DNA from 3 places in the Paenibacillus sp. FSL R5-0473 genome. Region 1 is predicted to be linked to each of the others. Evidence: riboswitches for the same ligand, from Rfam matches in the RefSeq annotation. Region 1 holds a riboswitch; each other region holds the start of a gene.
What was found. Region 1 has a riboswitch for thiamine pyrophosphate ahead of MKY28_RS21400 (ABC transporter ATP-binding protein). Riboswitches for the same ligand answer to the same signal wherever they lie in the genome.
Positions count from the first base shown of each region.

Region 1 (4,205 bases):
TTTTCCCCTGTGATGTGCTGCTGTCTGTACGCATAATCGAATCTTTTACATTGGAAATGTTGGAGTTATCCAGCGTCATGTTAACTGCGAAGGAAGTTCCACCATTTTGGCGAACCAGTTTGCCAATATCATCTGCACGGAAATTTTTGATGTTAATTGTTCCAGCTGCATTCATCTGGAACACTTTATCATAAGCCTTATACGCTGCCCCACCGGTAATGTTAACCGTTCCCGCAGACTTCAATGTCAGTGCATCCTCGCCCACGTCCTGCCAGACCACATTCGATATATTACAGTTGCCATAACAGTGAACACCATCAGCAGCTGGTGATCCAATGTTTACGTTTTTGAGCGTGGCCCCTGCCTCCAGACGGAAGACTGGCTTCTGATTTTCTGCTTGAGATCCGTCGCCCAGTGTGGAAGGATTGGCTACAAATGTTTTACCTTGGCCGTCATAGGTCGTGCCCTTTGGTACCACAATGGTTGAATTTACAACGGTAGGTGCAGCCGCAGCCGGAACTGCACCAAATATAGAAGCAACCAAACCAGCGGACAGCAACAACGTCAACATTTTTTTCATAACTTTATTCCTCCCTTATTCTCTCGTTTTTTGGTATTGTACAAGCCTAAGCTTGTCCTGGAAGATCGTCAGAGGTGCACCTCTGTCCGATCCACAACCTAATCCTACCAAATAAGGAAGGTAATTAGAATAATCATTAGATCAGATATATCATGACATCGCACAATCCCTGTCATATCGGCATTTTTTGCATGCTAGGTCTCTCAAGCAATATGCTCATATCAACCTCTGGTATGCTCATTTGTAACGTATGTACCCCTCACTTAATCCCCAATAACAAAGAAAGACCACTACATTTGTCTCCAAATGTGTGATCTTGAATGGCTTCTGGCTTGCTGATATAAGATATCAGGCTCCAAATCTCTGACGATAACCGCACTTTCTACACAACTCTTCTACAGCTTCGCGTTTGGAGAAGCCATATACCAGATTGTTCGCTCGCTCACCCTCAATAATCTCCGAGAATGACTTCTCGTGAACGTTACCGAGGTTAATGACACCCTCGCCATCAAGACAGCATGGAACCACCGTTCCATCTACAAGCACAGCTGCCTGACCGCGAAGTGCATGGCAGAAGCCTTTGCCGTCATCTTCAGGTGCATCCAGACTTGGCCACTGGAACTCATGGTCCTGATTCAGGTATACATTCGGGGCAATTTTGACCCCGCTACCTGGAACTACTTTTTCCTCAATGCGAAAATCCAGATTGAACTCACGTTCCAATACTTCAAGGGTCTCCCGATTTCGATTCATCTGAGCATTCGTGAAGTTATCCTGTGTCAGATTCCACAACCGAAATGAGATGATGACATTGTGCTTAACGGCCTCGTGTACAAAGGACAAAATATGACGCAGATACCCGTCACGATCTGTTGAACCTTCATGCCCATCGAAGCTGTGCAGGGAGAAATTCATCTGCCGCAGCGCCGGTTTGCCAAGCAATTTATGCTGAGTCTTGGGCAGCAGTGTACCATTCGTTGTAATGTTCACCTTGAGTCCCTTCTCATGTGCGGAATCGAGCAACAGATCTATTTTGGGATGCAACAAGGGTTCACCTTTGACATGTAGATAAATATGATTGGTGTGTGGTTTAACTTGATCCAGTATATTGTTGAAGACTTCAGGGTCAATGAATCCTTTGGCACGCTGTGTCTGCGGACAGAAGCTGCAAGCCAGATTGCAGATACTCGTGATCTCAATATATACTTTTTTGAACGTTTTCAACTCGGGTCCCCATTCTGCTTCGGAGGGAGAACAATCCCGCCTGCATTTGTGATCCGGCCAATATGCGCCACCACTATTATATCGGGTTAGGGAGCCCAGGTAAATTGTTCAGTTGTTCGGGTCTGACTCCAAGTTCATCTCAACAATTCCATCATGCTGCCTCTTTACAGTTCATGTTCAAGTGATATATGCTGAACACACAACTGCATATCTTGAACTTTTGCACTAGGGGAGCCTTGCGGCTGAGACGAATATGACTATTCGGACCCTTTGAACCTGATCTGGATCATACCAGCGGAGGGAAGTGGAGCGGCCTTTTAGTAAGCGGAATTTTCTCATGTATGTGAAGATAAATTGCGGATTTAACTTACAGACCCACTCATTTCTCCGGAAATGGGTGGGTCTTTTTTGTTCCTTTTGCAGAGTATAGGATGCCGTTGTTATTGCAGTAGTCTGACATCAAGGGGGGTGAGGATCAGATGGATAACCATGTAACTATTCACAACGTAAGCTTTGCTTTTCCCGAAAAAAAGGATTCCCCTGTGCTCTCCAATGTGTCGCTTCAGGTTCAACAAGGAGAATTTGTCTCGCTCATCGGCTCCAGCGGATCAGGTAAAAGCACGCTCTTCAAGCTGCTCGCAGGCTTGCATGAACCAACCGTTGGCACCATCGATATAGCTGATGTCCCGCAAGGACAACGGCTCGGACGAGTCGCCTATATGCCGCAGAAAGATCTGCTGTTATCCTGGCGTACCGTCATGGAGAACTGCATGCTGCATGCCGAGCTTGCACCAGGCCGACAGGACAAGAACAAGTTACGGGCAAACATCCTAGCTGGGTTGGCAAGGTTCGGCCTATCAGGTTATGAGCAGGCCTACCCGGATGAGTTATCCGGCGGCATGCGGCAGCGGGTGGCATTTCTTCGTACCTTGCTTACAGGCGGGCAGCTCATGTTGCTGGATGAACCCTTCGGTGCACTCGACGCCTTAACCAAACGAGAAATGCATCGCTGGTTGCTAGAGCTGTGGGAGGGCTTTGGACAAACCGTGCTGTTCATTACACATGACATCGAAGAAGCCCTGCTGTTAAGTGACCGTATTATTCTGTTAACTCCAGGGGGGCAAGGTCAGCAGTTGCGGGAGATAACGGTTCCTTTGCCACGCCCAAGGCATTCGGACATGATCTACGAACCGGCTCTCGTGCAGATGAGACGACAACTGGAGGAACAATTACATGCAAAATGATAGAGCTGAGGTTAGCGTTTGGACGTGGTGTTTAAAGTGGCTCTCGAGGTCGTTTTCCCAATATGGTTTGTTTATTATGCTCATGTTCTTATTAATGGCGATCTGGGAAGTGATTGTGCGTATGGGATGGTTGCCCTCCTTCATCATTCCTGCACCCACGGCCATCGTAAGCTCACTGGTTGAGCATCGTCGTCTACTGTTGACCATCCATCTGCCTGCTACCTTTATGGAGGTTATTGTTGGTTTTGTCTTGTCCATAGTGACTGGAATTACGCTGGCAACAGGCATGCATATGAACCGATCGATTGAAAAGGCCTTGTATCCCTTCATCGTGATCAGTCAGACCATCCCGCTGATTGCCTTGTCTCCCGTGTTCATCCTGTGGTTTGGCTATACGTTGTGGAGCAAAGTCGCCGTGGTGTTCCTAATCGCGTTCTTCCCCATTGTGGTCAGTACCTACGATGGACTCCGCCAAGGCGATCCGGAGCAGCGTGAACTTTTGCTCACTATGGCCGCCAGCAAGTGGGATATTTTTTGCAAACTCCAGGTTCCACTGGCACTTCCCTCTTTTTTCTCGGGGTTAAAGATGTCTGTGGTGTACTGCGTGGTTGGGGCAACGATTGGCGAATGGCTCGGTGGCAGCAAAGGTCTCGGATACTTCAGCCGCCGCATGTCCAGCAACATGAACACGGATGCGATGTTTGCAGCTATTGTGCTGTTATCCCTGCTTGGGATCGTTTTGTTTGTACTGATTGCCTGGCTAGAGAAACGGTTTAGCATACGGCGGTATGGACATGGAGGCAAAAGAAAAGTTGGATAATACTTAGACAGAAATTAGATGTAAATACATTAGTTACAATCTTCAAAACATATCTTATGCACGAATTCAGCAGCATCTTCAATCAGTTCATTATTACATTGTCGTTATCATGCTGTTGCCCATTTTCTACAAATCAAAACGATGAAATGAGGAACTTCATTTATGAATAACAAAGGTATATACTCCCTGCTTCCCATCATGCTCATTAGCCTTTTGCTGATCGTCAGTGGATGCAGCACCACGAATACCAGCAATAACACGCCAACAACAGACTCTGCAACTAATGCACAGCAAACAGATCCGTCTGCAACCAAACCAACATCAGACGCCAAAGATA
Region 1 is NZ_JBBORL010000001.1:4,871,299-4,875,503, forward strand. It holds gene MKY28_RS21390 (pectate lyase) at 1-580, opposite strand, end outside; gene MKY28_RS21395 (radical SAM/SPASM domain-containing protein) at 929-1,804, opposite strand; TPP riboswitch at 2,022-2,124, shown strand; gene MKY28_RS21400 (ABC transporter ATP-binding protein) at 2,284-3,048, shown strand; gene MKY28_RS21405 (ABC transporter permease) at 3,038-3,868, shown strand; gene MKY28_RS21410 (ABC transporter substrate-binding protein) at 4,031-4,205, shown strand, end outside.

Region 2 (4,205 bases), 290 kb from region 1:
CATAGATGATCCGTTATTGCAGGAGATGCGGCGAGTACCAGGAGATTACATAATAGCATTCACCAACCCGGCAACCGTTGAAGGAACGATGGCACGGTTGAATCAGGCATTACAGCAAGAGGATGAGAATGAGCAACTACACGTTGCCAAGACATCTCAGACGGAAGCGGTGTGCATCCCTGGGACATTTGAGTTGATTATGCGTGGAGATCAGCAAGGGTATCTCGAAGCGGTACGTGAAGGCTTACAGCAGATTGCTGAGCAGTATCCGGGTAAAACGGTAGTGGCATCCCAGCTGTCTATGGCTCCCGCTGCTGCACAGGTTACAATAGATCGCGGTATTCCAATCCATAGCCCGCTGGCATTGCTTGCGGCGTATTTGGAGAAGAATTTGGGACTGACTCGAGAGTAGATGCTGATTTGGAGTGAAGTAACAAGTTCTATCTGAAACTATGCAACTATGAACTCACTTACTTAGTAACACCACAAATTAACGAGGTGAACTAATATGCGATTCCTCTATATTGTTTTACTGTTTATAGTAGGTTTTTCCTGTTCCGCATTTCTATACGGAGGAGCACCAAAACTCAGTGATGCTCTTTTATTCGTTATCGCAGGAATTCTGTATAAGATATGGACCACACTTAATCACAAAGCTAATTCTGATAAAGGCTGAGTAAGGTTAAGAATACATACATGACATAAAACTAAAAAAAGCCGTTCTTCTCTGCAATGACAGAGAGAAACGGCTTTATCTCTATTTCAGACTGCCCAGCTTGCGCTGTACCGGCGCCTAGGAGCGTGTCCGATATTCCTCGGCCTTTTCCTGCATCCCGGCAGCTACAGCCTCATTCTCGGACAATCCTTTATCAGCGGCAAAGGCACGAATGTCCTGCGTAATGCGCATGCTACAGAACTTTGGTCCGCACATGGAGCAGAAATGAGCTTCCTTGGCCCCTTCTGCTGGCAGCGTCTCGTCATGGTAGGATAATGCCCGTTCCGGGTCCAGTGACAGGTTGAACTGGTCCCGCCAGCGGAACTCAAAGCGTGCCTTGGACAATGCGTCATCGCGGCGTTGAGCACGCGGATGGCCTTTCGCCAGATCGGCGGCATGAGCTGCGATCTTGTAGGCGATGACCCCTTCCCGCACATCATCCTTGTTGGGCAGGCCCAAATGTTCTTTTGGCGTAACATAACAGAGCATGGACGTGCCGAACCAGCCAATCATGGCTGCCCCAATGGCGGACGTGATGTGATCATATCCTGGCGCAATGTCGGTCGTTAGCGGCCCAAGTGTGTAGAACGGTGCTTCTTTACAGATTTCCATCTGCAAGTCCACATTCTCCTTGATTTTATGCATCGGCACGTGACCCGGGCCTTCGATCATCACCTGCACATCATGCTTCCATGCGATCTGCGTCAGTTCCCCAAGCGTAGCCAGTTCCGCCATCTGAGCTTCGTCATTCGCATCGTAGATACTGCCTGGACGAAGTCCATCTCCCAGCGAAAACGCCACATCATACCTTTTCATAATCTCGCAGATTTCTTCAAAATGGGTGTACAAAAAATTCTCCTGATGATGCGCAAGGCACCATGCTGCCATAATGGACCCACCTCGAGACACAATGCCTGTCATCCGCTTGGCGGTCATGGGGATATAACGCAACAGTACACCTGCATGAATCGTAAAGTAGTCCACGCCCTGCTCTGCCTGCTCAATGAGTGTGTCACGGTACAACTCCCAGGTCAGCGCTTCCGCTTCGCCATTCACCTTCTCCAGCGCCTGATACAGCGGTACCGTACCAATCGGCACAGGTGAATTACGGATGATCCATTCCCGGGTGGTATGAATGTTTTTGCCTGTGGACAGATCCATCACCGTATCCGATCCCCATCGTACCGCCCAAGTCATCTTCTCGACCTCTTCCTCGATGGAGGAAGATACGGCAGAGTTACCTATGTTGGCATTGATCTTCACGTGAAAATGACGACCGATCAACATCGGCTCACTCTCCGGGTGATTGATGTTGGATGGCAGAATGGCCCGTCCACTCGCCAGCTCCTGCCGCACAAATTCCGGCTCCACGCCTTCACGAATGGCGGCGAATTCCATCTCAGCCGTAATGACTCCCTGCCTCGCATAATGCATCTGAGTCACGCAGCGTCCTGGCTGTGCTCGCAGCGGTTTGCCACGCAATCCGGGGTACTCTTCAGCGCCAGCTCTCTTCCCTCCGGGCTTCAGTCCGTTATCCTCCGGTTTAACTGTACGGCCTTGGTAAGCTTCGACATCGCCACGCTCTGTGATCCAACGTGTGCGCAGAGCTGGCAGACCTGCACGGATATCGGCGTGAAATGCGGGATCGGTCATCGGGCCGCTCGTATCGTAGACACGCAGCGGTTCGTTATGCTCCACCCCTTGGGGAGTATTCGTGTCATGAAGGGCTATCTCACGTTCCGGTACAGCAATGTCCGGCCGTGAGCCCTGAATGTAGACTTTGCGGCTGCCCGGAAAGGGCTGAACCCGTCCGGCCGCCCCTGTTTCTTTTTCCACCTGCTGATCGTTATGTTCCTGTTCCATCCCTTGTTGTCTCGTTTGATTTCCTGTACTCATGTTCGCTTGTCTCCTCCTCAGTGTTCGTCGCTTGTTTGGTTGGTTTCATCATTAGGTCGCTTACGTACCTGTCCAAATCATGCGCAATGCAGAGAAGAAAGAGCGATCCTACACCAGACCAGGGGAGACACTTTTCATGTACAGTTAACAACAGACGGAGGCTGCCACAAATCATGAATCTATGGTGACTCCTCTCCTTATCCAAGCCCACTTTCGCAGGTTATTGAAAAAGAAGCCCATAAAATCCGCGCTATATCGCCCGTTCCCTGTATATAAAAAAGCCGGTCCCCGAAGGAACCGACTTTTATGTCCATCACCAATAATGCACCTTTACGCAGCTCCTTAACGGAGCCCTACAAGGGTCACATCATGTGGTGGTTGTGGTCATATCGCCGATTACTTCCCTACGCTGGTATGATCCAGATCAGGTGCAAAGGGTCCGGAATCTCTTGCGATTCCGTCTCAGTCCGGACAATTCGGACTCCCCCAGTAACGTTAATAAGTTGCGGCTTACATAAGCCGCCGTTCATATTCAATGAAGCTGGCCCCGTTGAGCCGTCCATTACAGAGTAGCGCAACCGGAACATAAAAACAACCTTTATATTCCAAATGATCAAACTCTATTGGAGAAAAAACTTACCTCAACATCAGGATAACATGAGCCCCATTTGCGTAGCAGCATCCTTCAACACAGGTGCGTATTCATGCAATGTCTCCTGCGAAAGTCGGCTGACAGGTCCTGAGACCGAGAGCGCAGCTGCAATATTGCCTCTGCGATCCATAATCGGTACAGATACCGCGGCAGCTCCCGGCTCACGTTCCTCGTAACTTGTGGCATATCCGTTATCCCGGATATCTCCCATCTGCGCTAAATACACCGCGGGATCAATAAACACCGGCCATTCCGGCCCGTTCATCAGTTCTTCACGATCCTCGTCCGTGGCAAACGCCATCAGGACTTTGCTGGAAGCCCCCACAGACAGCGGGAGTCTAACACCAACGGGAGCAACTCGGCGGATCGCCTGATCACTTTGCACAGCCTGAATTCGAATCCGTTCACTCCCATCACGCAGGTACAGACTAACGGTTTCCCCCAATCGATCTCTCAGTCGCTCCATCGCAGGCAACAGCAGAATAGCGGGATCATCACTGCGGGACATATGAGCTGACAGCTCCCAGATTCGGATGCCAAGTCGGTACTTCTCTGTTGCTGCATCGCGGATCACGAACCCTCGATCCTCCAGCGTAGCCATCAAACGGTGCACTGTACTTTTGTGCAGGCCAATCTGGCTGGCAATTTCGGTGAGTCCCAGATCACTGCGTGTGGTAAAACATAATAATATATCCAGCGCCCGTTCCACAGCCCGGACGGTTAACTTGCGATCTTCCATGGCATAATGCCCTCCTCATGTTTCATCACATGAAACTTGGTTACATAAATTATATGAGAAACGGTCTCATCTGTAAACCAAAAAGAGCCAAAATCAAAATAGGCCAACGTGTAAATTTTTCCTTTTTATAAGACTTAATCCCCTGTAATTTACACACTAAGGTAATGTTACCCATATATCTTAAGAACTATATAACAATTGCG
Region 2 is NZ_JBBORL010000001.1:5,163,231-5,167,435, forward strand. It holds gene MKY28_RS22590 (hypothetical protein) at 1-412, shown strand, start outside; gene thiC (phosphomethylpyrimidine synthase ThiC) at 794-2,578, opposite strand; TPP riboswitch at 2,996-3,109, opposite strand; gene MKY28_RS22600 (IclR family transcriptional regulator) at 3,259-4,002, opposite strand.
Region 2: another riboswitch for thiamine pyrophosphate. It lies ahead of thiC (phosphomethylpyrimidine synthase ThiC); the one in region 1 lies ahead of MKY28_RS21400 (ABC transporter ATP-binding protein).

Region 3 (4,205 bases), 550 kb from region 1:
GAACAGTTATGGTTTTTCCAAATTAAAATTGGATTTGACAACCATGTAGTACAGCTCTATGATATCCCTTAAAATGGTAGAAACATTCACTACATAAGGAGGTTTTTGATTGTGAGTTTTCAAAAGCGCATTGACCACGTCGGCATTGCCGTGCGTGATCTGGAGACCACGCTGCGTTTCTATACGGAGATTGTTGGTCTTGAATTGAAAGACCGGGTAACCCATACTAACGGCGTCATTCAGCTCGCCTTTCTCGGCTTCAATGGAAGTAACGAGACTGAGATTGAGCTAATTCAAGGATACAGCGACAAGCTGCCTTCCGAAGGTACGGTGCACCATTTTGCGATCCACGTGCATGATCTTGATTCTGAGTACCAACGCATCCAATCCACCGAAGCCGAATTTATCGACGGAGAGATTATCACACTGCCTAACGGTTATCGCTATTTCTTCATCTATGGACCTGAAAAGGAATGGATTGAGTTCTTCCAGCGCTAAGAATTGGAGTTGATTTATGAACATTTTAATTACCGGCGCAGCCGGAAAAATTGGACGTGACTTGTCCCAACACTTGTCAGAGGCATTTCACCTGCGACTAACGGATTTAAATATCGACAGACTGCATACGTATCAAGGGACCGGCCATGAGATCATGACACTGGATGTGACAGACCCCGAAGCCTGTCAGCATGCTTGCGAAGGCATGGATGTGGTTGTACATCTGGCGGGAGATCCTTCCCCGAATGCCGGATTTTATGAATCGTTGTTGGACATCAATATCAAAGGTACATTTAATGTATTCCGTGCAGCTAAAGACCAAGGTGTACGAAGAGTCATTCTTGCAAGCAGTGCACAGACGATTGAGGGGTATCCCATTGATGCTCAAGTCTATCCGGACATGCCAACACGCCCACGGAATTTGTACGGGGTTAGCAAATGTTTTGGAGAATCGCTCGCTTCCTATTTTGCGTATACCGAAGGTTTACAAAGTGTAGCAATACGTATAGGTGCATATGATGATTTTCAACCGGACGGACCAGTGCTGGAGGCAAGGGATATGAGCGCATATATTAGTCCGGCTGACTTGTGTGATTTGATGTTCAAAGCAATTACAACTACCGATCTGGAACCCTTCACCATACTGCATGGGATCTCGAATAATCGGTTTAAACGATTGAATCTGGAAACCACTCAGAAACAGGTAGGTTATGACCCAAAATCCGATGCTTTTGCACTCAGTCAGATTGCCTTATATGATTCGCCACGATAATTATTGAAAATAACACATCCAAGCAGGCTGTTATACATATGTATAACGGCCTGTTTGATAACTTATACGTGTCCCTATCCAGTTCATGACTGGACACGTTCCACCCGCTGGCCTATAATTACACCTAGTAATGCCCGTAACTTCATAGTTTCCCAGGGGAGTCGGAATTGGCCGGCTGAGAGTGTATCCCACCAAGATACTAACCCTTAGACCTGATCTGGATCATGCCAGCGTAGGAATCGGAGTATATCGAAATGGCACAGCCCTATGGCTGAACGCCACCTCTCTAACGCCTGCACGCGTCCCGGAATACGGGGCGCTTTTTTTGTTACTATCAGAAAGTATAAGACTGGAAGCATCACCTTCCTGATATTGCAAGAAAAACTGCCGCTAAACGCGGTCTGGCTTCCTTGAATGACATCGATGGACGTTTTACTTGTTCAAAAATAACGTCATCCAGATCTCAACTGGTATAAATCTGTCGATTTATGCAAGATGATTGGATATGAAGCCAAGGAGTACCCCGTGCCAATCGGCCGGACATACCGAAGGAGAGACCACAGATGAAATGGCGTAAAACGATGGGATTGTTGCTCTTATGCGTGCTTATGGTGACTGTAGCCGCATGTGGTGGCAAAGAAGCTGCCCCAGCTGGGCAGAACGGCAACACAAATACGGAAAGCAGCAACGAAGGTGACACTGCCGCCCTGAAAGATATTAAAGTGGTGCTCGACTGGACACCAAATACGAATCATACAGGCCTGTATGCAGCTGTAGATCAAGGTTTTTATAAAGCCGCAGGCTTGAACGTTGAGATTGTACAACCAGGTGCCGGTGGCGCAGATACAATGGTTGCCTCGAATGAAGTGCCTTTTGGCGTAAGTTATCAGGAGAGTGTAACTCAAGCCCGCACACAGGGTGTTCCATTGGTCTCCATCGCAGCAGTTATTCAGCATAATACATCTGGTTTCGCTGCTCCGGCGGATCGGAATATCAAGTCACCGAAAGATTTTGAAGGTAAAACCTATGGCGGTTGGGGTTCCCCAGTCGAAGAAGCCGTGATGCAATCCATTATGGAAGGCGACGGAGCCGATGTATCCAAAGTGAAAAACATTAACATGGGTGATGCCGACTTTTTCACCGCAGTGAAACGGGATATCGATTTCGCATGGATTTTCTACGCCTGGACAGGTATTGAAGCCGAACTGCGCGGAGAACCGATCGACATGTTATATGTGAAGGATTATTCAGATGCACTGGATTACTACACGCCTGTACTAGTAACAAACGAGCAGACGATCCAAAACGACCCTGAGTTGGTGAAAGCATTCCTGAAAGCCACTTCAGAAGGATATCAATACGCAATTGATCATCCCGAAGACGCAGCAAACATTCTGATCAAGGCCGTACCGGACTTGGATAAAGACTTGGTACTGGCAAGCCAGAAGTGGCTTAGTCCAAAATACACGGATGACGCCCCGCGTTGGGGTGAGCAAAAGCAGGAAGTGTGGCAGAACTACACCGACTGGATGTTTAGCAAAAAACTGCTGGATGAACAGATCGATGTGAGCAAGGCATATACGAACGAGTTTTTACCCCAATAAAATTTCTCATATAAAACGAACTTAATATTTACACGATGACGGAGAGGACAGAAATAACGTGAAAAAGCGAAGCGGTCGCCTTTATCACCGGATTTTCCCTTTAGAGAAAGGGAATCAAAAAAATCTGGGGATAACAGCGATTGGAAGGTTATTCTGTCATCGAAGTGGCAAGTGTAACAGTCATTAGTTCATTTTATTTATCACGAAAGGAGCCGTGATCTCTCATGGCAAGCACACTACTTAGTATTCAGGTTATCCCGAAAACGCCAAATGGCGAGAACTCTTATCCTTACGTTGATCGCGCCATTGAAGTTATTCAGCAATCCGGCCTGAAATATCAGGTGAACGCGCTCGACACCACGATGGAGGGGGAACTAGAGGAACTGCTGGAAGTTGTCCGTAAAATGCACGAGGTACTCGTGGAGGCTGGCAGCCCAAGCATCATCTCCCAGATCAAAATCGCCCATAGCCCTACCGGCTTCAGCATGGATACCCTGACGGAGAAGTATCGCTAATGCCTGCCTATTTCAAAAGTGTATGGCCGCCCATTGTGGCGGTTATTCTCTTTATAGCGATATGGCAGGGAGCCGTCTCCCTCTTCCATATTGAGAAATGGATGCTGCCTGCACCGTCCGACATCGCCCGCGAAGCGGCAACCCAGGCCGAACGGCTTGGCATGCACGCTTCCGCAACCATTCAGTTAACGCTGATTGGATTCGCCGCTGGAACAGCGGTTGGATTACTGATTGCGATGGTACTGCATTTGGTCCCTTTTCTCAAGTCAGCCCTGTATCCTTTACTTATTCTTAGTCAAAATATTCCGACCATCGCGCTCGCGCCGCTCCTGTTAATCTGGTTCGGATTCGGGCTACTGCCCAAGCTGATTACGATCATTCTGGTCTGCTTCTTCCCCGTTGCAGTGGCGGCCATGGACGGCTTGACCCGTACTGACGCGGCGATGATGAACTATATGCGCATGGCTGGTGCAAAGCGTCATCAGATCTTCTGGAAGCTGGAGCTCCCCCATGCGCTGCCATCCGTGTTCTCCGGTGTCAAAATCGCCGCTACCTATAGCGTGATGGGTGCCATCATCGCCGAATGGATCGGTGCAGACAAGGGTATTGGTTATTATATGATGTTGCAAAAGTCGGCTTATCGTACGGATCGCCTATTCGTAGCGATCATGATTATTGTCGCGCTCAGCTTGCTGCTCTTCCTGTTCATTGCCCTGCTGGAGAAGCTGCTCGTGCGCTGGCGGCCACAGAAGCGGTAGTAAAGCAAGTAATCTGTATATTAGGAAGTGATGACCATATGAATCGGCAACAGGACGA
Region 3 is NZ_JBBORL010000001.1:5,419,938-5,424,142, forward strand. It holds gene MKY28_RS23725 (VOC family protein) at 112-498, shown strand; gene MKY28_RS23730 (NAD-dependent epimerase/dehydratase family protein) at 515-1,270, shown strand; TPP riboswitch at 1,415-1,527, shown strand; gene MKY28_RS23735 (ABC transporter substrate-binding protein) at 1,834-2,874, shown strand; gene MKY28_RS23740 (thiamine-binding protein) at 3,099-3,389, shown strand; gene MKY28_RS23745 (ABC transporter permease) at 3,389-4,147, shown strand; gene MKY28_RS23750 (ABC transporter ATP-binding protein) at 4,186-4,205, shown strand, end outside.
Region 3: another riboswitch for thiamine pyrophosphate. It lies ahead of MKY28_RS23735 (ABC transporter substrate-binding protein); the one in region 1 lies ahead of MKY28_RS21400 (ABC transporter ATP-binding protein).